Regions from separate parts of the Thermoanaerobacter kivui genome, predicted to be linked through region 2. Evidence: a T-box and tRNA genes for the amino acid it is inferred to sense, from the RefSeq annotation. Region 2 holds a T-box; the other regions hold tRNA genes.

Region 1 (8,343 bases), 770 kb from region 2:
CAATGCTTGATGCAATACTATTTTTAGTGATAAAGGATATTCAAGGATATTATAGAGCTTTGATGAAAAAACATAAATAAATATCCACCCATACTTCTAGCTATATCTCTTATCATAACTAACATAATTTAACAAATATTTTTTGTAAAAATTTATAGGTGAGCATTCAGAAAAAAATACCCACCCCAACTATTGACAAAGAACCAAAATTTAAAAAATATAAGCCCCTTCTAGGGCTTTTTCATAACCTGATTCACTAAAGTTTCATATTTTTATGGAGGCGACACCCGGATTCGAACCGGGGAATAAAGGTTTTGCAGACCTCTGCCTTACCACTTGGCTATGTCGCCATATTGGAGCGGACAACGAGACTCGAACTCGCGACCCTCACCTTGGCAAGGTGATGCTCTACCAACTGAGCTATGTCCGCATAATGGTGCCTCGAAGTGGAATCGAACCACTGACACAGGGATTTTCAGTCCCTTGCTCTACCAACTGAGCTATCGAGGCATAACTGGCGACCCAAAAGGGACTTGAACCCTCGACCTCCAGCGTGACAGGCTGGCGCTCTAACCAACTGAGCTATTGGGCCGTGGTGGTCGCAATAGGACTCGAACCTATGACCCCCTGCTTGTAAGGCAGGTGCTCTCCCAGCTGAGCTATACGACCATTCTACTGCCGTGCAAGTAATAGTATACATAAAAAACTGCTATTAGTCAACACTATTTTGAGGATTTTTTCGCCTTTATGTCTAATTAAAAATAAAAAATATCGATGATTCTCTTAAATTTGCTTTATTCCTCTGCAATTCTCAGCAATTCTTTAAGCCTACTTTCCTCTATCAAATACTTTTTACCACAAAAATGGCATACAGCTTCAACAGATTGTCCTTCTGAAATAAGTTTTTCTATCTCCTCTTTTCCAAGAGCAATTATAGCAGTTTCAAATCTTTCTTGTGAACAATCACATTCATATTTTAAATCTACTCTTTCTAAAATATTAAGTCCCATCTCCCCTAATATATGGTTCAATATATCTTCTGGTAGATATCCATTCCTTAACAATTCTGTAACTGAAGAAATATTCCTGAGTACTTCCTCTAGCTTTGCTACAACTTCTTCTTCAACATTAGGCAATAACTGTATAATAAAGCCTCCAGAAGCTAAAACATTTCCTTCTTTTCCCACTAACACTCCTACCCCAACAGCAGAAGGTACCTGCTCAGAGGCATAAAAATAATAGGCTATATCTTCCCCGATTTCCCCAGTTTGAAGCTCTACAGTTCCAATGTAAGGTTCCTTTAAACCTATATCTTTTATAACAGTCACATATCCATTTTTACCAACAGCTTTGCCTACATCTAATTTTCCTTTTTCAGACAGTGGTAAATCCACTGTAGGATTTCCTACATACCCTTTGACAATTCCCGGGTAATTTGACACTGCAACAATATTCCCTATAGGCCCATCACCTTTTATAACTAAAGTGACCTTGTCTTTTTCACCCTTCATCATAACTCGCATCATAGCGACAGCTGTCAAAGCTCTTCCTAAAGCTGCACAAGTGGTAGGTGTGAGATTGTGAATTTCTTTAGCCTTCTGGGCAGTTTGTGTTGAAAAAGCTGCAATAGCTAATATTTTATTATTATAAGCTGTAGCTCTTACAATGTAATCACTCATAGTAAATACCTCCTATATCAAAAAACCCTAACATATTTAATGTTAGGGTTTAATTTCACGTCAGTTTACCTTTCTTACCTTAGAAGCTTGTGGTCCTTTTGCAGCTTCAACTACCTCGAACTCAACTTTTTGTCCTTCCTCCAATGTCTTAAAGCCATCACCTTCAATTGCTGAGTAATGGACAAATACGTCTGTGCCATCCTCCCTTTCAATAAAGCCATAGCCTTTCTCGGCATTAAACCATTTTACTTTACCTCTTACCATTTATATCTTCCTCCAAACTTGATAAATAATTTACTTCTCTATCATAGCACTTATATATCGAATTGTCAAATTTTTTATTGAAATTTTATAATATCCCATATATTTCTAAGCGCATAGCTTGCTTTTTCCCTTATAACTACATCAGCTTTATAGTCATAAGGAGTCTCTGTCGCATTTATAATTATTAAATGTCTTACTATATCTGGCAAAAAGTTCACTGGCGAAACTGCCAAAGAAGAACCTATGACTATTAACAAATCGCTGGACTTTACTTCTTTTACTGCCAAATCAAAAACATAAGGCATAGGATCTCCAAATAGTACTACATCAGGCCGCAGTAACCCACCACACTCATCGCAGCGAGGAGGAATTTGTTTTTTATTTACTTTTTCCTCTAAAACTTCAAAAGAGACTTTTTTTCCACAATGTAAACAACTTCCTTCTCTCGTATTGCCGTGAACTTCGAATACATTTTTAGAACCCGCTTTTTGATGAAGATTGTCTATATTTTGTGTAATTACTCCAAAAATTATACCTTCTTTCTCCATTTCGCTTAATATGTAATGAGCTTCATTAGGCTCAGCATTTCTCATTGAAGACAAAATCTTGAAACCAACTTTATAAAATTCCTCCGGGAAATTGTACAATACTCCCGTTGACAAAACCTCCATTGGATCTAACTTCTCCCACAGACCCCTTCCTGGGCTTCTAAAATCAGGTATACCACTTTCCGTTGATATACCTGCTCCTGTCAATACAATAGTTTTTCTTGACTGCTTAATGAGGCGAGCAGCCTCTTCAAACAAATTTTTATCCCCCATGGCAATTCACCTCAAATAGAGTATATCACAACTTTTCTTTTTTTCCTACCTCCTGTTGCATTTTCATCTTTTTCTTAACTATTGAACCTATCTTCCCAGTTTCTTGGGCAGATAACTTAGACCATCCAACTTTTTTTACCTTTTCAAGAAGTCCTAATTCTTCAGCCGCTTCAAGTTTCAAAATTTCATTGTCCATTCTCTAATCCTCCTCCCAATTTAAAGAACTGTAATATATCTTTTCCCCTGTGCTGGCATCTATCATAAACTCCAAAGAGTTAGGTATATACACTAATTTACCTTTTTTATTCTTTGTTATAAAATAGTACAGTTTAAAACCACTATCTATAAAAATATTTTGAGTAACTTGTGTATTGATAGTATTGTCTATCTTTGGAAAATCAATATAATCCCAATTAAAAATTATTTTTTTAATTATTCCTTCCTTATTTGTTTCAATGGTTATATAATTATTAGAAATTATCGTATTGTTTGTTTGTCTATAAAAAGTATAAATTTTATTATCTCGATAATTCATAGGATATGCTACCAAAAAATCACAAGACAAATAATTATAAAGATGTTCTTTCACATATGTCTTTGCCTCTTCCATATCAAGTATTCTAAAATTTTTCTCCTTATAATTCCAATAACCAAAACCTAAGTGAATAACACTTTGGTCGTGAGAATCAATTGCTACATTTATATTTAAAATTTTGTCTTTTAAACTTGTAAAATTCCAATCATAGGTCACAGCCGGTTTACCCGTCAAATAAAAATTATTCACATAACCGGATTTGAGCAAAGAAATTTTATCTATTTTTAAATTTTTTGCTATATCTTGAGCAATTGTCTCTGGATTTTTTAACGCAGAGTCTTTAATGTTTAACTTTACAAAATCCAGCTTAGCCATTTCTTCTTTTATATCATTTCCTTTATAATCAGTAAAAATACCACTTTTAGCATCAATGGCATAAAACAGAGGATTTAAAGAGGGAATATACACAAACCGATATTTTTTCCCATCATTATAAAGCATAAGCTGAGGAACAACATATCTTTGATATAAGCTTTTTATCTCATCAACACTTTTAATATTTTTTGTATCTTCGTATTCTACTTCTTCCGAAAGATTTTCAGCAAAAAATTTAACAACTTCTCCTGAATGAGAATCTATGTACACAACTATTTCTCTATTATCCACTATGAGATTGTTTATCACCTTTTTAAATATTAGCTTATAGATATGTGGTTTTTCTAAGCTCTCATCAATATACTCCTCATCTAAAAGGCTTTTTACAAATTGATATTCCTCTCCTGTAATCAAAGATATCAAATTGTGTGCTAAAATTATCGACTCACCCTTTGAATATCTAACTGGCAAATTATTGTAAAAATGTGTAAAAGTATCTACGTAATAGTCTATATAATCTAACTTATTTTTGTCACTATCATATACAATTTTTAAAGTCTTAAAGGGTTTATTTCCTTTAAATTTAAAGCTGTATAACCCGTTTTGCAGATTATGTTCCACCAATTTTAATCCCTTTGTAAAAGGCACTTCCATTGTTATTTTTTGTAATATTTTTTCTTCTGAAGAAGTATTAACTTCTGAATAGACATTTGATAAATTTAGAAATAACATCAAGACAATCAATCCTGCTAAACAAAATTTTTTAACCATACATAGACCTCCTTGAAAATATTCCCATATATACTATTCTATGTATGGTTAAAAAATCCTGCTTATATAGCAAAAAAAATCCGGATAACCCGGATTTTTTAAACTGCTATCACTTCTTTAACTTCAGGAATTTCTTCTTTGAGAGCCCTTTCAATGCCTTCTTTCAGCGTCAAAGTAGCAAAAGGGCATCCTCCACAAGCACCTGTCAGCCTTACTTTTACAATCCCATCATCTGTAACATCAATAAGTTCCACATCTCCTCCGTCTGATTGAAGAGATGGTCTTAGAAGCTCTAATACTTCTTCTACTCTTTCTCTCATAGCTAATCCTCCTTCCTAATATAATTATTATACCACAAAAAATCAATGGAAATCTATTTTTTGAGTTTTCGACCTATAATTTCTGCAACTTTTTCTAAAAATCTTTTATCTTCTTCATCAAAAGCCCTTAAGTCATCACTGTCAATATCTATTTCTCCTATTATTTCGCCATGTACCCATATTGGCACTACAATTTCAGATTTTGTCTCAAAGCTGCAGGCAAGATAATTGTCTTCTTTTGTCACATCATCAACAATTATAGTATTTTTTTTCTGCGACAGCCCTTCCACAAACACCCTGTCCCACTTTTATTCTCACATGTTCTGTAGGTCTACCAATATAAGGTCCTATTACTAACTCTCCATCCTTCATGAAATAAAAACCCGTCCAATTGTAGTAAGGGACATTGTCTGCTAATATTTTAACAACTTCACGATAAAATTCATCCATATCATCAATTTCTCTTGCTTTTTGGTCAATCTTAACTAATAAGTCATCAAAAACTTTTCTTTTTTCCATCCTTTCAGCTCCTCTGTAAAAAATTTGCCAATATAATTTTACCATTAAAATGTGGTAGAATAAAGTAGTTTCAATTTAGATTACTCAATAGTTAAAGATAAGCGCCAAATCAATTATAAGGTCATCAAAGAGGGAAACTTTAATTTTATCTTTATCAGTATATACTTTTACCCCATATCTCTTGTTTTCTTGCAAAACAAATACACTCACAATTTTATCTTCTGGCTCTACAATCCAGTACTCTTTTACACCATGTTTTTCATACAGATTAAATTTTTCTACTCTATCCCTTTTTCTTGTTGACGGTGATACAATCTCTACAATTAAATCAGGAGCCCCTTTGCATCCTTCATTATCAAGTTTTGATTCATCGCAGATAACCACCATATCTGGCTCAACAACAGTTTTTATCTCTTCATTACTTTTTTCATCGCCTTTAGGAAGCCTAACACCAAAAGGTGCCAAATATACTTTGCATGGTCTATTTTTTAGATAATCGTAAAATTGATAAAATATTGCTCCTAATATTTCTTGATGAATTCTTGAAGGAGGTGTCATTAAATAAACTTGTCCATTAATCAATTCTATCCTTTCATTTTCTGGCCACTTTAAATAATCAGCATAAGTGTATATTTTATCCTCCTTTGGTAGAGGCATACTGCCACCCTCCTTTCTTTTTTATCACTTTTCATTACTTATTCACAGAGCAAATTTATTTATTCACCTTTCAGGTAATTCTAAGATGATTCAAAAATCGGAAAATTTCTTGAAGTTTTCTTTGATTTCATTTTATCATACATATTTCCATTTAGACAATAAAAAATAAACAAGAAACAGCCCCTGTAAGGCTTCACTAAAGTTACTAAATTAATCACCTTTACAAATTATAAAGATTAACGAATACCATCTACCTTTTTTCTTAATTTGCCTTAAATAAGAAAACTGCCTCAAAGGCAGTTTAATTGTAAAATTGTTTATTCGGGTCATTTAACACTCTTCTTATCATCCAGTATGCCAATATCAAAATGAAAGGTGTTACCAACTGAGTCAAGGTGAAAAATCCTATTCCCCATTTTTCATTTAAATATACAGGCCATATTAAAGGATTATCCCTTACAGTTTCTTCAATTAACCCTCTCATCAGTTGATAGTAAAATATAAAAGACCAAAATTGGTATCCATCAGGCATATGTTTTTTTTGTATATAAAAATACCTAGTAAGAAGTATCATGCCCATAGCAACTCCTACCAGTTGAGCAGGCCATCTACCAAAAGCAAACTCAGTAGGTCTCCCTAATACTTCTTGATTGAAAATATTGCCAATTCTAACTAATATGTTTCCAATTGCAAGTCCTAAAACAGCAAAATCCTCTAATGGATTTATCCTTACTCCTTTTTTACGGCAATAGTAAAGCCCCGCCAAAAAGCCTCCCAAAACTGCTCCGTGCCATGACAAGCCACCTTCATAAATCTTTAGCACCTGAATAGGATTTTTAATAAACCATTCAGGGTAATTTGCCAAAACAAACATCAACCTTGCTCCAACTACCCCTGAAATTACTACAACCATTAAAAGGTTTAACAAAAAATCCTCATCATAATTTAATTTCATTGCCTGTTTATATAAGTAATATGCACCTATAGCAATGGAAAGTGCCATAAAAATTCCATACCAATGGACTGCAATAGGTCCTATTTTAAAAGCATAAGGATTAATCGTTGGAATGTACATTATATTAACCTCCATGCAATAGTTTTTAAAACGCCAAAAAGTTTAATAAGATTTTCATTATACTATCATTCTACAGCATTTCGATAATATGTCAAGAGGTGACTTTAATTTCCTTACAATGCTTTCATGTGGCTCCGGAAAAAAAGAGATGCCATTCAAAAAATAGAAAAAATTTTGGGCACCAAATGGGCACCAAAATAAAAAATAACGCTCTTTTTGAGCGTTTGACCTTCATAATAAATATGGTGGGGTTAACAGGGATCGAACCTGTGACCTCTACGATGTGAGCGTAGCGCTCTGACCAGCTGAGCTATAACCCCACAACTTCTATTTTTATTATATACATCCCTCTAAAATATGTCAATCATTAATTTTTGAGTTTCTTTCTATAAAAGAAGGAATTTAAACGTTTTTATAGAATTTATAATATACAAAGCTTATCAATTAATAAAGATGTTATTTTAAGAAAAGAGGAATAACATGAATGATGTTATATCTTTTAGGTGTATAAACACTACTTTGAGTGAACTCCTCGCGATAAGTATATTGCCACAATGAAAAGTGAAATAGAGAAAATTGTAGGGATTAATTTTACACAACATATTTTAAAATATGAAAACGATACTGAATGGTTTGTGTTATTAAATGGTATGAAAAAAATCGCGAATCTGGCTGACAATTTTTCAAGACCCCTATGAACCAATTAACAGAATTATAATAAATGAGTTTTTGTTACCAAATGAAAATGATAACAAAGGATTGGAAAAAGAAGTAAGTTATATCAAATTTTTTAAAACATATTTGAGTTATATCTGTTTATTTAAATGATTCTTCTCTATTTTGGATGGATATGGGATTTATTTTAGAGGAAACAGGAATCTATCTTACACTAAAATAAAATCCTTCGTTGTGAAGGATTTTAGAGTGTAGACAAAGTCCATTTAAAAAGTCTCCGCTTTTATGCGTAAAGTGCATTGCGGAAGTATCTTAGTGTGTCTTGGCGAAGTTTTGGAAAAGCAGCTTCCCATGAGCAGCTCTTAAATAATTATTTCCTTAAAAGAATTTTTGTAAACTTAAATTAAAGCTTCCTTTCATGTAAGAAAGAAAGCGAATTCGGAAGCTGCCCAAAGGAAGCCTATGACACGACTTAGATACGTAAGCCTGCACTTTAATATAAAGCTGGAGACTTAATTTAACATAAAAGTTTGTCAACAAACTCAAATCCCTCGTTGTGAAGGATTTTATTTTGCCAGCTCATATATGGCATGAGCATATATCTTTGCGTTCAATATTAAATCTTCTATCTCAATATATTCATTTGCCTGAT
Region 2 (8,343 bases):
CTTCTATGTTTTTAAGCATTGCAGTGTATTTTTCTAATTTCTCTCTTTCTGCATTTACTACTTTTTCTGGCGCTTTTTTGACGAAATTTTCATTATTTAAAAGCCCTTGTGCTCTTTCAATTTCGCTTATCACTTTTTGTCTTTCTTCATTAAGCCTCTTTATCTCTTCTTCTAAGTCTATTAAATCTTCAAGTGGAAGTACCACCAATCCTCCTTCTATTGCTCCACTCAAAGCTTTATGAGGAATTTTACTTTTATCTGTTTCAATTACAACTTCGCTAGCACCTGCAAGTTTCATTATATAATTTGTACCCACTTCAAACACCTTTACATAATTTTCATTTTCAACAGCCACAATAACTTTTGCTTTTTTAGAAGGGGAAACATTTGCTTCTGCTCTTAAATTTCTAATGGTCCTAATAGCTTCCATTATAATCTCAGCATTTTTCGCTTCTTCAGTGAAATCCAGTTCTTCTTTGTATTTCGGCCATTCAGCAATCATTATGCTCTCGCCCTCATGAGGTAAATTCTGCCATATTTCTTCAGTTATAAAAGGCATAAAGGGGTGCAAAAGCCTCAAAGTATTGTCAAGCACATATCTTAAAACAGACTTTGTAACCTTTTTAGCTTCAAGGTTATCACTGTATAGCACAGGTTTACTAAGCTCTATATACCAATCACAAAATTTGCTCCACACAAAGTCATAAAGCTTTGTCGCGGCTATTCCTAACTCAAATTTTTCTAAATTCTCTGTCACTTCTTTTACTATATTGTTATACCTTGTCAAAATCCACTTATCAGCAATAGTTAACCCCTCTGTATAAAGATTAGTATCATTATCAGTTAAATTCAGCAACACATATCTTGAAGCGTTCCACAATTTATTTGCAAAGTTTCTGCTGAGTTCAACTTTGTCCTGACTAAACCTCATATCGTTTCCTGGAGCATTTCCTATAACTAATGTAAACCTTAAAGTATCTGCTCCATACTTTTCAATAACCTCTAACGGGTCTATTCCATTGCCAAGAGATTTGCTCATTTTTCTACCTTGAGCATCCCTGACTAAACCATGTATCAAAACATGCTTAAATGGCACTTCTTTCATAAATTCCAAACTCATAAAAATCATTCTTGCAACCCAGAAGAAAATTATGTCATATCCCGTAACAAGTACATCTGTCGGATAGAAATATCTTAAATCTTCTGTTTCTTCTGGCCAACCCATAGTAGAGAAAGGCCAAAGTGCAGAACTAAACCAAGTATCTAATACATCTTCGTCTTGATGTATGTGTATGCTTCCGCACGCTTCACATTTTTGCGGGTCTTTACGCGATACAGTTATATGACCACAGTCATCGCAGTACCAGGCAGGAATTCTGTGTCCCCACCATAATTGCCTGGAAATACACCAATCCTTTATGTTTTCTAACCAATTAGTGTATATTTTTTCGAATCTTTCAGGGACAAACTTAATTTTTCCTTCTTTTACAACTTCTAAAGCAGGTTTTGCTAAGGGCTCCATTTTTACAAACCACTGCTTGGAAAGTAGAGGTTCAACTACCGTATCGCACCTGTAACAATGTCCCACATTGTGAACGTGGTCTTCAACTTTTAGAAGTAGTCCGAGATTTTTGAGGTCTTCTACTATCTTTTCTCTCGCCTCATATCTATCAAGCCCTTTATATTTTCCCCCATTTTCATTGATTATCGCATTCTCATTCATTATATTGATAAATGGAAGATTGTGTCTTGTCCCCATCTCAAAGTCATTTGGGTCGTGAGCAGGTGTAACTTTAACAGCACCTGTTCCAAATGAAGGATCAACGTAGCTGTCAGCAATTACAGGTATCTCCCTTCCCACAAGTGGCAGTATCAAAGTCTTACCTACCACATCCTTATACCTTTTATCATCAGGATTTACAGCAACTGCTACATCCCCCAGCATCGTCTCTGGCCTTGTAGTAGCTATAACTACATATCCATCTTCCCCTTTTATGGGATATTTGATGTACCACAAATGCCCTTTTTGCTCTTTATGTTCCACTTCCGCATCAGATAAAGCAGTGTTGCAGTCTGGGCACCAATTTATTATCCTATCACCTCTGTATATGAGCCCTTTTTCATAGAGTGAAACAAAAACCTCTCTTACCGCCCTTGAACATACTTCATCCATAGTAAAGCGTGTCCTTATCCAATCACAAGAAGAACCCAACTTTTTTAATTGGCTTAAAATACGGTTTTCGTATTTGTCCTTCCATGCCCATGCCCTTTTCAAAAACTCTTCTCTTCCTATTTCTTCCTTTGTGAGCCCCGTTTCTTCTCTTATCGTGTCTAAAACTTTTATCTCCGTCGCAATGCTGGCATGGTCTGAGCCAGGTATCCACAAAGCTGCATAACCCTGCATTCTTTTCCATCTTATCAATATGTCCTGCAAAGTATTATCAAGTGCATGTCCCATGTGCAATTGCCCTGTTATGTTTGGAGGCGGTATAACAATGGTAAATGGCTGTTTTTCAGGGTCTATTTTAGGAGTAAAATATCCTTTTTCCATCCAAAAAGCATAAATTCTATCTTCAAATTCCTTTGGATTGTAGGTTTTAGCTATCTCTTTCATTCCTCACACTCCTTCTACAGAATTTTAAAACCCTTTCACCCACAAAGGGCGAAAGGGCATTTCGCGGTACCACCTTCATTTATCACTCAAGCTATAACGGGCAGACCCGTTTAAACCTACTAAACTTCGGTTTACAGGCTCCAGAGCTACCTTCAGTGTACCTTTGGCGGGAATCCTTTCAGCCCATGGGATATCCCTCTCTTTAGCCAGTATACACTTACTCCTCTCTTTCATAGCCTCATATTCCATTTGATATATAATATATATAAAATCTCATGAATTGTCAACAGTTAATTCCCTACAGGTTAAAGGAACTCAACTAATCTTTCAAATTGAGTTGTTCTAAAAGATAGTAAAGCATTTTTTCCCTATGGCCAATAACATGGGCTTCTACTATCATGCCCACCTTTATGTTTTTCTTTTCTCCTTTACGATTATACAGAGGTTTATTATCAATGGTCGCCTCTGCTTCATAGTAATTAAGCCCACTTTGTTTGTCTAATCTCGAGTCTATACTTAATTTTACTATTTCACCTGACAGCTCTCCGTATTCTTGATAAGGCAAAGCTAAAATATGATATTTTATTTTTTGGCCAACTTTTATATCTGCAATATCTTTGTTAGGAATATAAAGTTTTACTATATATTCTGAATTATCTGGAATAATTTTAACCATTTCTAATCCACTTTGTATTAAATCTCCTTCTTTTATACTCGTTATCATATCAATTTTGCCGTTTGCTGGAGACTTTATTATATAATCCTCAATTGCAAGATTTATATTCTGAAGTTCTCCTTTTAATTTCTCTATTTCTTTTTCATCGGAGTAGATATTATCTTCTATTTGAGCTATGGTATCTGCTGTGAATTTTTCTACATTTACATTATTCAAATTAGCTTTGATTTCCTTGAGTTTTTCTTCATTCTGCTCGATATTTGACTTGAGGCTAAGCATATATTGATTTTGATAACTTATAAGGTCATCTTTTGCATTTTGAACTGTATTTTCTGCATCATAATATTTTTGAGTTAAGGCATTTTGCAATTGCTCAATTTTATCCTGTCTCTGATTAATATTCATTTGATAATCAACAAATTGGTTGTAATAAGAAGTGTCATTGTTTATCTTATTTTCATTTTGGTCTATGGATTTTTTTAAATTTTTTAAATTCTCCAATATGTTATCTATATTCTGTGCCTGAACATTAATACCGTAAAGTTGGCTTTCTATGGCTTTTTTATTTATGTAAAAATCTAAATACTTATAGTAATAATACATTTCATTCTCAGAACTTTTATCAAAATAGTTTTTTCCATCCTGAATACTATTTTTTAATTTTTTTAAATTTTCTACTTCACTAATCTTATTAGCAAGTTGTTTTTCTAATATGGATTTTTGTAATTCTAAGTTTTTATGCTCTATTACGTATAAAACATCTCCTTTTTTCACTTTTTGACCATCTGTAACATATATTTTCTCCACATTGCCTGTCACTTTGTTTGAGATGATAAATTCTTTGTAAGGTCTTATAATTCCGTTTGCTTTAACTACTATTTCTTTCTCGCTAAAATAAGACCATATCAAGAAAGATATAATAAGAAGCAATAAAATATAAACAGAAACACTCGCAATAGGATGCGGTTTGGATTCTAAAAGTTCTCTGCTGTCTGTAAGTTCTTCTATATTTTGTACTATCTCTCTCACAAAGGTCACGCTCCTATCGAATTAGAAGCTGCTGCTTCTTCATCTCCAAGTTCGTAATTAGATATTGGAATTTGGTCCTTCCATAATTCATAATACTTTCCTCCTAATCTCATTAATTCTTCATGACTACCACTTTCTACGATTTTTCCTTTATCCATAACATATATAGTATCACTTCTCATAATAGTACTTAATCTATGAGCAATTATTATAGTAGTAATATCTTTACTGAATTCATCTATCATATCATGTATTGTTTTTTCGGTAGTACTATCCAAATTACTAGTAGCTTCATCCATTATTAATATATCAGGCTTTTTCAAGATTGCTCTTGCTATTGCAAGTCTTTGCTTTTGCCCACCAGACAAATTTGCACCATTTTCTTCTAACATAGTTTCATATCGTAAAGGTAGACTATTAATAAAATCATGAATCTGGGCTTTTTTACAAGCCTCTATTATTTCTTCAAATTCTATATTATCTGATCCAAGAGTAAGATTTTCTCTGATAGTGCCATTAAAGAAAAAAGCATTCTGTGATATGTACGCAATTTTTTCTCTTAGAACTTCTAAATTTATATCTTTTATATTATATCCATTTATAAGTATTTCGCCTTTCTCCGGTTGATAAAAACTCATTAGGAGCTTTACCAGAGTTGTTTTACCCGAACCGCTTTCACCAACAAGTGCTATTTTTTCTCCTGAAGAGATGTGTAAAGTTATGTCATCTAAAACCTTCTGCCTTGTTCCATACCTAAAAGTTACATTTACAAAGTCTATATCTCCTCTTAATGATGCAGGATTGATCTTTTTATCTTCATTTTTGCTCTTTTCTATTTCTAAATCTAGTATTTCACCTAATCGGTCTGCTGCAACTAAGGCTGTCTGTATTTGGGGTTGAAGATTTATAAGATTTTCTATAGGCTCTAAAAAGTAAGCAAGTAAAGCATTAAAGGTTAAAAGTTCACCTATGGACAACCTGCCATGTATTACTTCATTGGCTCCAACCCATAGTAAAACAATTCCAAATACACTTTTTACTCCACTTTTTAATGAGGATTGTAAATTATTCATCCATCCATTTTTAAAAGCACTTTTTATAAATTTTATAAATCTCTTTTCTGTTTCAAAATTTACCTTCCGTTCTGCATTGAATGCTTTTACAGTTCCAATCCCGTTTAATGATTCTACAAGATAAGATGTCAATTTTGCATTATTTTCCATCATTGTTCTATTTATGTTTTTTAAAGGATTGTTAAATACCCAGACAATAATAGCATATAAAATAACAGGAACAAGGGTTATACCAAATAGCATGTGGTTTTGACTATATAATATAGCACCACCTATTATAACCATTAACGTATCTATCATTACAGTAAGAGTCGCTCCTGATATAGCTTCCCTTATCCTTGCTGCATCATTAAAACGAGATATTATTTCTCCTACTTCCCGCGTATCAAAGAAATTCATAGGCAATTCAATGACATGGTTGTAGTATCCAAGCATCAATGGTATATCAATATTTTGGCTTAAATATAAAAGTAACTGCGTTCTAAAGGCATTCAGTAAAATTTTAAAAATGTATAATACAATAATTCCTATTGAGAACATATTAAGAGTTTTAACTAAGCCATTTGGAAGTATGGAGTCCATTAAGAATTTGAAATAGAATGAGCCTATAATTCCTAAAATAGTAAATACTAGGGATACAAAAAATATGTGTACTATCAGTCTTTTTTGAGGTTTTAATAATGAAAAGAATCTTGAAAATAGTCCTTGCGTTTCATCACCTTTTTTAAATTGAACTGTTGGCACCATAAGAATGAGTACGCCTGTCCATATTTTAAAAAATTCTTTAGGAGTATATCTTACGATTCCCTTTGCAGGGTCAGCAATAATTAATTCTTTTTTAGTTATCTTATGTATTACCACATAATGAAGTAATCTCCCGTCAATAATCACATGGGCTATTGCAGGAAGTGGAAATTCATTAAAAATATCTTCGGGTTTGTTTGCTTTAACTCCTTTAGCTGTAAAACCAAGTTTCTCTGCTGCTTTTATTAAACCGTAAGCACTTGTGCCCTGTTTGTCTGTCCCTGCAACTTCTCTTATTTTTGATATTGGTATTTTTAATCCATACTGTTTCGATATTGTTGCAAGACATGCAGCTCCACAATCTTTTATGTCATGTTGTTTAATGCATACATAGCGCTTAAATATGTTCATAATATCTCACCTTTTATAAAATTATCACTAACATCATTAAATCAATCATAAGATTACAAGTTAAATATTAACGTATTTCTATTGGTAATTATGAAGAGCAGTACATCTATTATATTGTGAATACTAGGAATAGATAAAACAATCGCAAATGAACTTAGGGTTTTATTTCTATAAATCAAATATGAATAATTTAAAATTACTACCGCTAAAAAAGTTGAAATCATGTAAAATAAGCTATAGCTATGTAATATTCCAAAGATTATTGAAGCCACAATTATAAGTAAGGCCTTGTGATTATTTAAATAGTTTATCTTGCTTAAAAAGTAAAGTAAAACAACTTGGAAAAGGTATGTTTCTAATACTGGACCTATTATTCCTACTAAAATAAACATTAATATTGGTGACATATTAAATTCAGGTCCACTAAAATCAATATTAGAAAATATTAGCATACAAGACCATTAAGTTATCTATTAAATTATGAAAGTATTATCATTATTAGAATATAACATAAATCAGAAAGGTTATTTAAATAGTCATGAATTTTTTTACATATATTCATTAAAATACTCCTTTAACTTTTCATGTTTTTCAAACATTTAGATCTAACTTTTAAACACTAGTTGTTTTGTGAGGACTGTTATTATAAATAAAAAACTAGTAGAACTAGTATATTATAAATGATATGTATAGTTAGAGCAATAATAAATGAACTCAGAGTTTTATTTTTATATATTAAATACGAATAATTTAAAATCACCCCTAAGAGGAAACCAAAAATTATGTAATCAGAACTATAATTATGCAATATCCCAAAAATTATTGAAGCTACAATTACAAGCAAAGCTTTGTTGTTATTTAAATAATTTATTTTTTTTAAAAAATAAATTAAAACAACTTGAAAAAGGTATGTTTCTATTATTGGTCCTACTATTCCTACTAAAATAAGCATCAATATTGGCGACATACCGAATTGCGGCCTCTTAAAAGGAATATTAAAAATATTAGTATATAATCCTGTCAAAACATTTGCCATCCATGTAAACATCACCATTATCAAAATATAAGAATAATCTGAAACATTATTTAGGTAATCTTGAATCTTTTTATTGATACTCATCAATTAAAATACTCCTTTTTTCATAAAATACAAAAAATAACATAATTCTTTTCTAAATTTTTTCATAAAACTATAATGATATAGTGCAAATTAGATTATATTAGTTATTAGACAAAAATTTTTAAAATAGGCGAAAGCTGCTTATAACCTATTTGTCATTAAAAAACTACACTCTCTTATACCAATCCCTGTAGTAAAAGTTCTTTATTTCTTTCTTTTTCTCTTGATTTTTTCATTATTTCAAAAGCACTGGGTTGCGTATAAGAAGCACCCTTCATTAGATAATAAGTTAAATATCCTGCTACGAAACCAACTTTAGAAAAAAAACCATTATCGCCTCCATTAATAGTGAGTAATTCTTCTTCTTTTATTGTATTCATTTATTTCACACTCCTTTTTTCGGTTTGATACCCACTTTAACGCGAAAAATGAACATTCTAATTTCATTATTTATATATTTTACTTATCACGGTCCCGAGCATAAGCTGCCTTAAAACCATCAACAAATCCCTTCCCAAAATCATACACTGCATCAATTATTCCTATTAGAGTACCTAATTTCCCTAAAGTTTCCCATGGATTGCCTCCATTTATTTTTTGTAACTCATCTTCAGTTAAATACAACATATTAGAATTAGGTTGGTTTAAACTAGCTTCCATCTTCCTCCCTCCTTCT
Region 3 (8,343 bases), 780 kb from region 2:
AACTCTATCGTTCCTACATTAAAAGTCAGTTCTCCAGTTCCATCTTTTAAATAAACCCCAAAAGTCTTTCCATCTGTCTCCATTCCTACATTTTGAGCAAAGAAATGTATAAAATCTTTGACATCGCTGTCTTCTAAATCAATTCTATCAAGAAAGAGCAACAATTGCATTATAGCGTTTTTCCCAAGATGCGGAAGACTACCATGAGCAGAAACTCCTATGGACTTAATAGTTAACAAGTCATTGTTTTCTTCCGCCTTTATATCATAACCAGTTTCTTTTACAAAAGTTTGTAATTTTTCTTTTATTTCTCTCTTTTTATTTTCATCCTTTACTTCAAGTCCACATTCGCAATAATCAGGCACTACATTAGGTCTTTGACCACCACGAATATATTTTACTATTAAATTTTTAGGTTTCTTTTCAAAATCTTTGACAACTCTAAACATAGTAATACCTTTTTCTGCATATATGATAGGATATTGAGCATCAGGAGTAAACCCCATTGTCGGCACTTCGTCATGTTTTAAGTAATACTCTATCTCGTGAGAACCAGACTCTTCATTTGTTCCAAATAAAATCCTTACTCTTTTAGAAAGCTTTAATCCAGCGTCTTTTATCGCCTTCAAACCGTATAAAGCAGCAATAATTGGGCCTTTGTCATCTACAGTCCCTCTTCCATACATTTTACCATCGTGGATTTCAGCACCATAAGGCGGATAAATCCACCCGTCGCCTTCAGGAACCACATCCAAATGCCCTAACACTCCTATCATTTCTTCTCCTTCACCGTACTCCGCATATCCCACATAACCATCAACATTCTTTGTTCTAAACCCAAGGTTTTTAGCAATCTCTAAAGCTTTTTCTAATGCCTTGGCTACACCTTCACCATAAGGCATACCAGGCTTAGGGTTATCTTGAACACTTTTTATTCTGACAACCTCCTGCACTGATTTTATAATCTCATTCCTCATATTGTCTATGTAAGAATTCAAATTCATGTAAATCCCCCCAATTATTTGGTAATCACAGCTTTATTATATACCTTAAATAAAATGTTTTCAACAATTATCTCTATCTTTTTCCTATTTTTTGAGCTATGACATTCCAAAAAGAGTGGGTTTCAAAACCGAAAAGTTATAGAATTTGGGCACCAAATGGACACCAAAATAAAAAATAACGCTCTTTTTGAGCGTTTAACCTTCATAATAAATATGGTGGGGTTAACAGGGATCGAACCTGTGACCTCTACGATGTCAACGTAGCGCTCTGACCAGCTGAGCTATAACCCCACTTTTTTCTGCCTCTTATTATACAATTTTAAAAATGGGTTGTCAATATCACACCTCCGCCATTAAACATAAGCCTTAAGAATTTTACAATTACCTACAAGCAAATATTTTTGAATGGCTGCAGGTATCAAAACAGTCTCTCCAGCTTTTAGATTTATATTCAAGTTGTCATACCTAATTTCACAACTTCCCTCAACAGCAGTTAAGGTGTTGAATTTGCCACCCGTATTCAGTTCTACTTCTTTCTCCACTTTAATTATACTTACATCAAAATACGGAGATTTAACCACATGAGATATCTGCCCACCTTCTATATTTTCGAACTGTGGCACTATTTTATCAGTCTTTAAATCGAAATCTATCACTTCCAGAGCTTTTTCAACATGTAGCTCTCTTTTTCTGCCAAATTCATCAACTCTGTTGTAATCATAGATTCTATAAGTGAGGTCAGAATTTTGCTGAATTTCACATATAAGTATTCCTTCTCCTATGGCATGTACCATTCCAGAGAGTATGTAAACTACATCTCCCGCTTGTACCTCTACTTCTTTTAAACACTCCTCCAATCTTTCTTCTTGTAACAATTTTTTAAACTCTTCTTTTGTGGTACCCTCTTTTAAGCCACATACCAGTTTTGCCCCTGGCTTTGCATCAATTATGTACCACATCTCCGTCTTACCAGAATCCCCATTTTCATGTTTGAAGGCATACTCGTCGTCAGGGTGAACCTGCACGGATAGTTTGTCCTGCGCGTCAATTATTTTTATAAGAAGAGGAAATCTTTGATATTTTATGCCTTTGCCATATATTTCATCAGAAAATTTCTCAGCCACCACATTTAATTTCTCACCATCAAACTCTCCACCATCAACTATACTTACAGCAGTTCTATTGTCAGATATTGTCCACAGTTCTCCAACTTTTTTATCTAAAGGTATATCAAAGCCAAACCTTTCTCTTAATGCGTTTCCTCCCCATATTCTCTCCATAAAAATAGGTCTAAATTTCATAGGTTGCATAAAAATCATCTCCTTTCAAAGCCATTATTTTAAAAGAGGATAACATAAAGCTATCCTCTTTATAAATTATTCAGCTATTTCCAAGGCAATTTTTACCATATCCATGAAAGTCTTTTGTCTTTCCTCTGCAGATGTTGCTTCTCCCGTAACTAGACTGTCACTTACAGTCAATATTGTAAGTGCATCCACTTTGTATTTCGCTGCAAGCGTGTAAAGCCCCGCTGTTTCCATTTCTACTGCCAATACGCCAAATTTTGCCCATAGTTTCCAACTGTGATGGTCATCATGATAGAAAGTGTCTGTTGTGAGAATGTTTCCTACTTTGGGTTGTATTCCTTGTTCTATTGCTACGTCATAAGCCTTTTTGAGCAACTTAAAACTTGCAGTAGGAGCGTAATCCATTCCATTAAATCTAATTTTATTTATTGCAGAATCTGTTGAAGAGCTCATAGCGATTACTATGTCCCTTAATTTTATATCTGGCTGTAAAGCTCCGCAAGTTCCTATTCTAATGAGGTTTTTGACATTATAGCTGGTAATAAGCTCGTTTACATAAATAGACAAAGAAGGTACACCCATGCCTGTACCCTGGACTGATACTCTTTTACCTTTATAATACCCTGTAAAACCGTACATACCTCTAATTTCATTATAGCATTTTGCATCTTCAAGAAAATTTTCGGCTATGTATTTTGCCCTCAACGGGTCACCTGGTAACAGCACTGTCTGAGCAATCTCATTTTCTTTAGCTCCTATGTGTATGCTCATGCAAATCTCTCCTTTTATTAGTTTTACCATATATAATATTAGCAAAAAAGAAACATTAAATCAAACAAAAATCTACTAACCAAACAATTTTTCAATAAAAAATACCATGAAAGCCATGGTATCAGACTTTAGACAAAATTTCGGGATCCCGGTATAATAAAAGGGATCCCGCATTTTAATTTAAACAAAAAAATAAAAGGGGTAGAAAAAGATGTTATCAAAAAAAGATGATGCAAGACAAAACAAATAGAATTTGTAAGCATAGATCAATTAGTTCCCCAAGATCACCTATTGAGAAAAATAGAAAAAGTCATCAAATTTGATTTCATATATGACTTAGTAAAAGATAAATACTCCAAAGATTATGGTAGACCAAGTATAGACCCAGTAGTACTGATAAAAATATTATTCATTCAATACCTATTCGGTATACCATCATTGAGGAGGACAATAGCTGAAATAAAAACAAATGTACCTTATTTTTCTTTTTTTAGTCAAGTTTCCTTACACAAAATATTATACATCATCCCACACAAGAAAAAAACAAAAACACCAATTATACAAATATATATCTCTAAGGAATTAGAATTTTCTAAAGCATTTTTTCTTGTTACACTAAGAATTTTCTTGCCATCTCTTATAACTTCGAGATTTTTTCCATCTTTAGAGTATATAGTTGAAATGTTTCCTTTAAATTTTGTGTTTAATGCTTGTGCATTCGCAACATTGATTAAATTTGTTATCATAACAACAACCATTAAAAACACCGCAAGGAACTTTTTTGTAAAAATTTTATTCATTCACTTCTAACCTCCATCCATACAAATTTTATTTTGGAAGATCTTCCAATTCGATGGTAACATTTTATTATGAGAGTATCAACTTTCATTTTACGTCGTATTTTACTATCTTTATAAGCTTTTCTTTTTTTGTTTTTTGTTGTTTTCTAAGTTTTTCAAATAAAAATCTAAGACTAATTTTTGAAACATTAAAATAAAAAAGAGATAGTCCATTTTAAAAACAGACTACCTCTTTTTAAATTACCGGCAGCGACCTACTCTCCCGCGAAAGCAGTACCATCGGCGCTGGAGGGCTTAACTTCCGTGTTCGGCATGGGAATGGGTGTTTCACCTACGCTATATCGCCACTTATTCTTATTAATTTTTTGTTGCGAATAAATAGCCTTTAAATGCTAATACGTAGAATATAAAAATATAAACTATTATCCGTTGTTGTTATTGCGGTTTCAAACATCGCAATTAACTTTTAACATATTTTGGCAGTAATGCTCTTAAAAAGTGAAAAAATTTTTAATCAGGCTGTAATAATTTGAGAAAAAATATTTTATGCCCTTAAAAAATGCTATCATAATTTGAAAATCTTTGGAGATTTAATTTGAGAATTGACAGGACAATATTAAGAGGGATAAAAAAATTGTCCATGCAGGTGATGCTTATTTTCGCATGCATGAATTTAAAGAAATTAGCGACATGGTTATGGAAAAAAAGGAAGGGTTCTTCACCTTTCCATGATTTTTATCCAATATTTATCAAATTATATCCAAATACAAAGCAAACCCCACTTTTTACGTAGATAAAAAGTGGGGTTTGTCGTCAATCTGAGACACCATGAAAGTCATGGTGTCTTTTAAAAAATATGTGAGCAAGTCTATAAGCCGAGTTCTGTCGAGGATGGCCATCTATCTACGGTAGTCAGTTGCCCGACACCTTTAGCGGCATAACCCGAGGGAAACGGCGGGCCACCTACTCCCTCCTATTCGCCTTGCTCCAGGTGGGGTTTGCAGAGCAGACCAGTCGCCTGGTCCCTGGTGAGCTCTTACCTCACCTTTCCACCCTTACCTGGCACTAAATGTGTTATTTAATATTTTACATTAAGAATATATTTTCCATAACACATTTAGTGCCAGGCGGTATATTTCTGTTGCACTTTCCTTGGAGTCGCCTCCACCGGGTGTTACCCGGCACCCTGCCCTATGGAGCTCGGACTTTCCTCGTGCGAAATCGCACGCGGCCATCCGACTTACTCACATATTATATTTCTTGAATATATACTATCATATATATCATTATATGTCAATACTCTTACAAATAAACAAAAGGATCCTTTTGAGTTTCACTTACAATCACATCTATTTCATAACCTTGTTTTTGCGTTTCATCTATTATATATTCTGCTATAAACCTAACTGCAATATTTTCTGTTCCAAAATGCCCTGCATCAATTAGAGACAATCCGAGGTGTTGAGCTTCCACAGCATCGTGATAACCAATATCTGCTGTTATTAAGACATCCGCTCCTTTGAAAAACGCTTTATGAATAAGACTTGCACCGCTTCCTCCGCAGACTGCAACTTTTTTAATCTTTTTTTCAAGGTCTCCTACCACTCTCAAATTTGACAATTTCAGTTTTGCTTTAACTTGCAAAGCTAACTCTTTCAAAGTAGTTTCAGTTATATAACCTATCCTTCCAAGCCCATATTCTACTTTTATATTTTCTAAAGGATATACATCATAAGCAACTTCTTCATAAGGGTGTACGCTCAACATCGCCTTAATAACTTTTTCTAAAAGTTTTTGTGGAACTACCGTTTCTATTTTTACCTCAGAAGTCTTTTCAACTCTCCCTTTTTCTCCAATAAAGGGATTAGTCCCTTCCAATGGTCTAAAACTTCCTAATCCTGAAATCTGAAAAGTACAATCGCTGTAATTCCCAATAAAACCTGCTCCCGCACTACACATGGCATTTTTGACAACTTCTTCGTAGCCTTCTGGCACATAAACTGCAATCTTTTTATAACCTTCTGAATAGGTAACATCTAAAATCTCTCTGTCGTATATGCCCAAAACATTGCATAATATATCATTTATTCCATTTTGAGCTATGTCAAAACTGGTATGAGCTGCATAAAGAGATATATCGTTTTTTATAAGTCGGATCAGCAAAGAACCAACTGGATTATCAGTTCTTACATTCTTTATAGGCTTAAAAATTAACGGATGATGAGTGATAATCATGTCAACTTTCTTTTCAATTGCTTCTTTAACAACTTCAAAAGTTGTATCTAATGCCACTAAAACTTTAGATACATCTTTGGAGCCGTCTCCAACAATCAATCCAACGTTATCCCATTCTTCAGCAAGTTTTCGCGGTGCAAGCTTATCCATCATAGAAGCTATTGTTTGACATTTTAAGCCCATCCCTCAACACCTCGAATTTCTCTAATTTTTCTTTTAATTGATTATATTTTTTCTTCTCTTTTGGAAGTTTATTAATAATTCTCTGAATTTTATCTATTTTGTATTGCACAAAATCTTTTAACAAAGGATGATTTTTCTCTATGAGTTTTTGTCCTATATCATAATATATGTCATTTTTGATATTTTGTCTACCATGTTCTGCTACAAGTATTTCATAATACTTTTGTTTTTCTTTTACTAAATCTTCATCATAAATTTTATAACCATTCTCAACAAGATACTTTCTCAGATAATCAGAATCTCTCATGGGCTGTAATATAAATCTTTGGATGGTTTTCGCGATTTCTTTACTTTCCTCAAGTATTTGAGAAATTAAAATTCCACCCATTCCTGCAATTACAACAACTTCTACCTCATGAGGCTTTAAAACAGACAACCCATTTCCTAATCTCGTATCAATAAAGCCTTGCAATCCGCGCTTTTTTATTTCTTCTATAGCCTTATTCAGTGAACCTGATTTTAAATCAGAAGCTATTACGTAAGAAGCTATGTTATTTTCAATAAGGTAAACAGGAATAAAACCGTGGTCAGTTCCTATGTCCGCTACTTTTGTTCCATAAGGTATATATTCAACTATTTTTTTTAATCTCTCAGTCAGCTTCATAAAATCCTCCCAATAAAAAATAAAAAGCATTTGATAGCCTCAAATGCTTTTTAAAATATCTATTTTAATGGTGGGCCTTCAGGGATTTGAACCCCGGACCAATCGGTTATGAGCCGACCGCTCTGCCAGCTGAGCTAAAGGCCCAAAAAATGGCTCCTCAGGTAGGGCTCGAACCTACAACCTACCGGTTAACAGCCGGTTGCTCTACCATTGAGCTACTGAGGAATACAATAATAATTATACAGATTTTTGCCCCATTGTCAAGACAGCTATCTTTTAATCAAGAAAATCTTTCAATTTTTTAGATCGAGAAGGATGTCTCAATTTTCTCAACGCTTTTGCTTCAATTTGTCTTATGCGCTCTCTTGTAACATTAAATTCTTTACCGACTTCCTCTAATGTCCTTGCTCTACCATCATCAAGTCCAAATCTCAACCTTAATACCTTCTCTTCCCTCGGGGTTAAAGTGTCGAGAACATCCATCAATTGCTCTTTTAGCATTGTAAATGCAGCAGCCTCTGCTGGAGCTGGTGCATCTTCATCAGGTATAAAATCCCCGAGATGGCTATCCTCTTCTTCCCCAATCGGGGTTTCTAATGATACAGGCTCTTGAGCTATCTTCATTATCTCCCTTACTTTCTCTTCAGGCATACCCATTTCTTTTGCTAATTCCTCTGGAGTAGGTTCGCGACCCAATTCCTGCAACAGTTGTCTTTGAACTCTTATCAATTTGTTAATAGTTTCTACCATGTGGACAGGAATTCTTATTGTCCTTGCTTGGTCCGCAATAGCCCTTGTAATAGCCTGCCTTATCCACCATGTGGCATAGGTACTGAATTTATAGCCTTTTCTGTAGTCAAATTTTTCTACAGCTTTTAAAAGGCCTAAATTTCCCTCTTGTATCAAATCAAGGAAAAGCATTCCTCTTCCTACATATCTTTTGGCAATGCTCACTACAAGTCTTAAGTTAGCTTCTATAAGCCTTTTTTTAGCTTCTTCATCCCCCTGTTCTATTCTTTTGGCTAATTCTATTTCCTCTTCAGGAGTGAGAAGAGGAATCTTGCCTATCTCTTTTAAATACATTCTGACAGGGTCGTCTATGCTGATTCCCTCAGGAAGAGAAAGGTCAAGGTCTAAATCTTCTTCTGGTATTTCTTCCTGACGAGGTTCCTCTCCCACAATCTCTATACCCAAATCTTCAAAAGTATCATACACTTTTTCAATTTGGTCAGGATTCAAATCAATATCTTCTAAAGAATCCATTATCTCATTGTAGGTTAGCATCCCAGTTTTTTTCCCTTTATTGATAAGCTCTGTAATAGCTTCTTTAGACAATTTTTCGTTGTTCATAGGTTTCCCCTCCCTCTGGGTTTCTCTCC

What was found. The T-box of region 2 lies ahead of TKV_RS03855 (valine--tRNA ligase). A T-box ahead of a tRNA ligase gene usually reads a tRNA of that ligase, here a tRNA-Val.
Region 1: it has a tRNA-Val gene. The T-box ahead of TKV_RS03855 (valine--tRNA ligase) is inferred to sense a tRNA for this amino acid. The anticodon was not compared.
Region 3: it has a tRNA-Val gene. The T-box ahead of TKV_RS03855 (valine--tRNA ligase) is inferred to sense a tRNA for this amino acid. The anticodon was not compared.

The regions. Positions count from the first base shown of each region.
Region 1 is NZ_CP009170.1:1,533,563-1,541,905, forward strand. It holds gene TKV_RS07785 (ISL3 family transposase) at 1-10, shown strand, start outside; tRNA gene TKV_RS07790 (tRNA-Cys) at 276-350, opposite strand; tRNA gene TKV_RS07795 (tRNA-Gly) at 355-430, opposite strand; tRNA gene TKV_RS07800 (tRNA-Phe) at 435-510, opposite strand; tRNA gene TKV_RS07805 (tRNA-Asp) at 516-592, opposite strand; tRNA gene TKV_RS07810 (tRNA-Val) at 594-669, opposite strand; gene hslO (Hsp33 family molecular chaperone HslO) at 795-1,679, opposite strand; gene TKV_RS07820 (cold-shock protein) at 1,740-1,943, opposite strand; gene TKV_RS07825 (NAD-dependent protein deacylase) at 2,018-2,764, opposite strand; gene TKV_RS07830 (small, acid-soluble spore protein, alpha/beta type) at 2,790-2,960, opposite strand; gene TKV_RS07835 (hypothetical protein) at 2,964-4,445, opposite strand; gene TKV_RS07840 (NifU family protein) at 4,544-4,765, opposite strand; partial or broken gene TKV_RS13970 (GAF domain-containing protein) at 4,819-5,284, opposite strand; gene TKV_RS07850 (Uma2 family endonuclease) at 5,369-5,941, opposite strand; gene TKV_RS07855 (prolipoprotein diacylglyceryl transferase) at 6,243-7,016, opposite strand; tRNA gene TKV_RS07860 (tRNA-Val) at 7,260-7,336, opposite strand; gene pepV (dipeptidase PepV) at 8,258-8,343, opposite strand, start outside.
Region 2 is NZ_CP009170.1:764,014-772,356, reverse strand. It holds gene TKV_RS03855 (valine--tRNA ligase) at 1-2,614, opposite strand, end outside; T-box leader at 2,656-2,857, opposite strand; gene TKV_RS03850 (HlyD family efflux transporter periplasmic adaptor subunit) at 2,934-4,319, opposite strand; gene TKV_RS03845 (peptidase domain-containing ABC transporter) at 4,325-6,547, opposite strand; gene TKV_RS14110 (CPBP family glutamic-type intramembrane protease) at 6,601-6,939, opposite strand; gene TKV_RS03840 (CPBP family intramembrane glutamic endopeptidase) at 7,191-7,667, opposite strand; gene TKV_RS03835 (lactococcin G-alpha/enterocin 1071A family bacteriocin) at 7,844-8,047, opposite strand; gene TKV_RS03830 (lactococcin G-beta/enterocin 1071B family bacteriocin) at 8,127-8,327, opposite strand.
Region 3 is NZ_CP009170.1:1,542,211-1,550,553, forward strand. It holds gene pepV (dipeptidase PepV) at 1-1,004, opposite strand, end outside; tRNA gene TKV_RS07870 (tRNA-Val) at 1,219-1,295, opposite strand; gene TKV_RS07875 (type I phosphomannose isomerase catalytic subunit) at 1,358-2,314, opposite strand; gene deoD (purine-nucleoside phosphorylase) at 2,381-3,082, opposite strand; partial or broken gene TKV_RS12840 (transposase) at 3,329-3,566, shown strand; gene TKV_RS13080 (hypothetical protein) at 3,577-3,882, opposite strand; rRNA gene rrf (5S ribosomal RNA) at 4,124-4,231, opposite strand; partial or broken gene TKV_RS14170 (IS5/IS1182 family transposase) at 4,493-4,675, shown strand; RNA gene rnpB (RNase P RNA component class A) at 4,738-5,129, opposite strand; gene TKV_RS07900 (Nif3-like dinuclear metal center hexameric protein) at 5,185-6,300, opposite strand; gene TKV_RS07905 (tRNA (adenine(22)-N(1))-methyltransferase) at 6,260-6,964, opposite strand; tRNA gene TKV_RS07910 (tRNA-Ile) at 7,033-7,108, opposite strand; tRNA gene TKV_RS07915 (tRNA-Asn) at 7,115-7,189, opposite strand; gene rpoD (RNA polymerase sigma factor RpoD) at 7,241-8,314, opposite strand.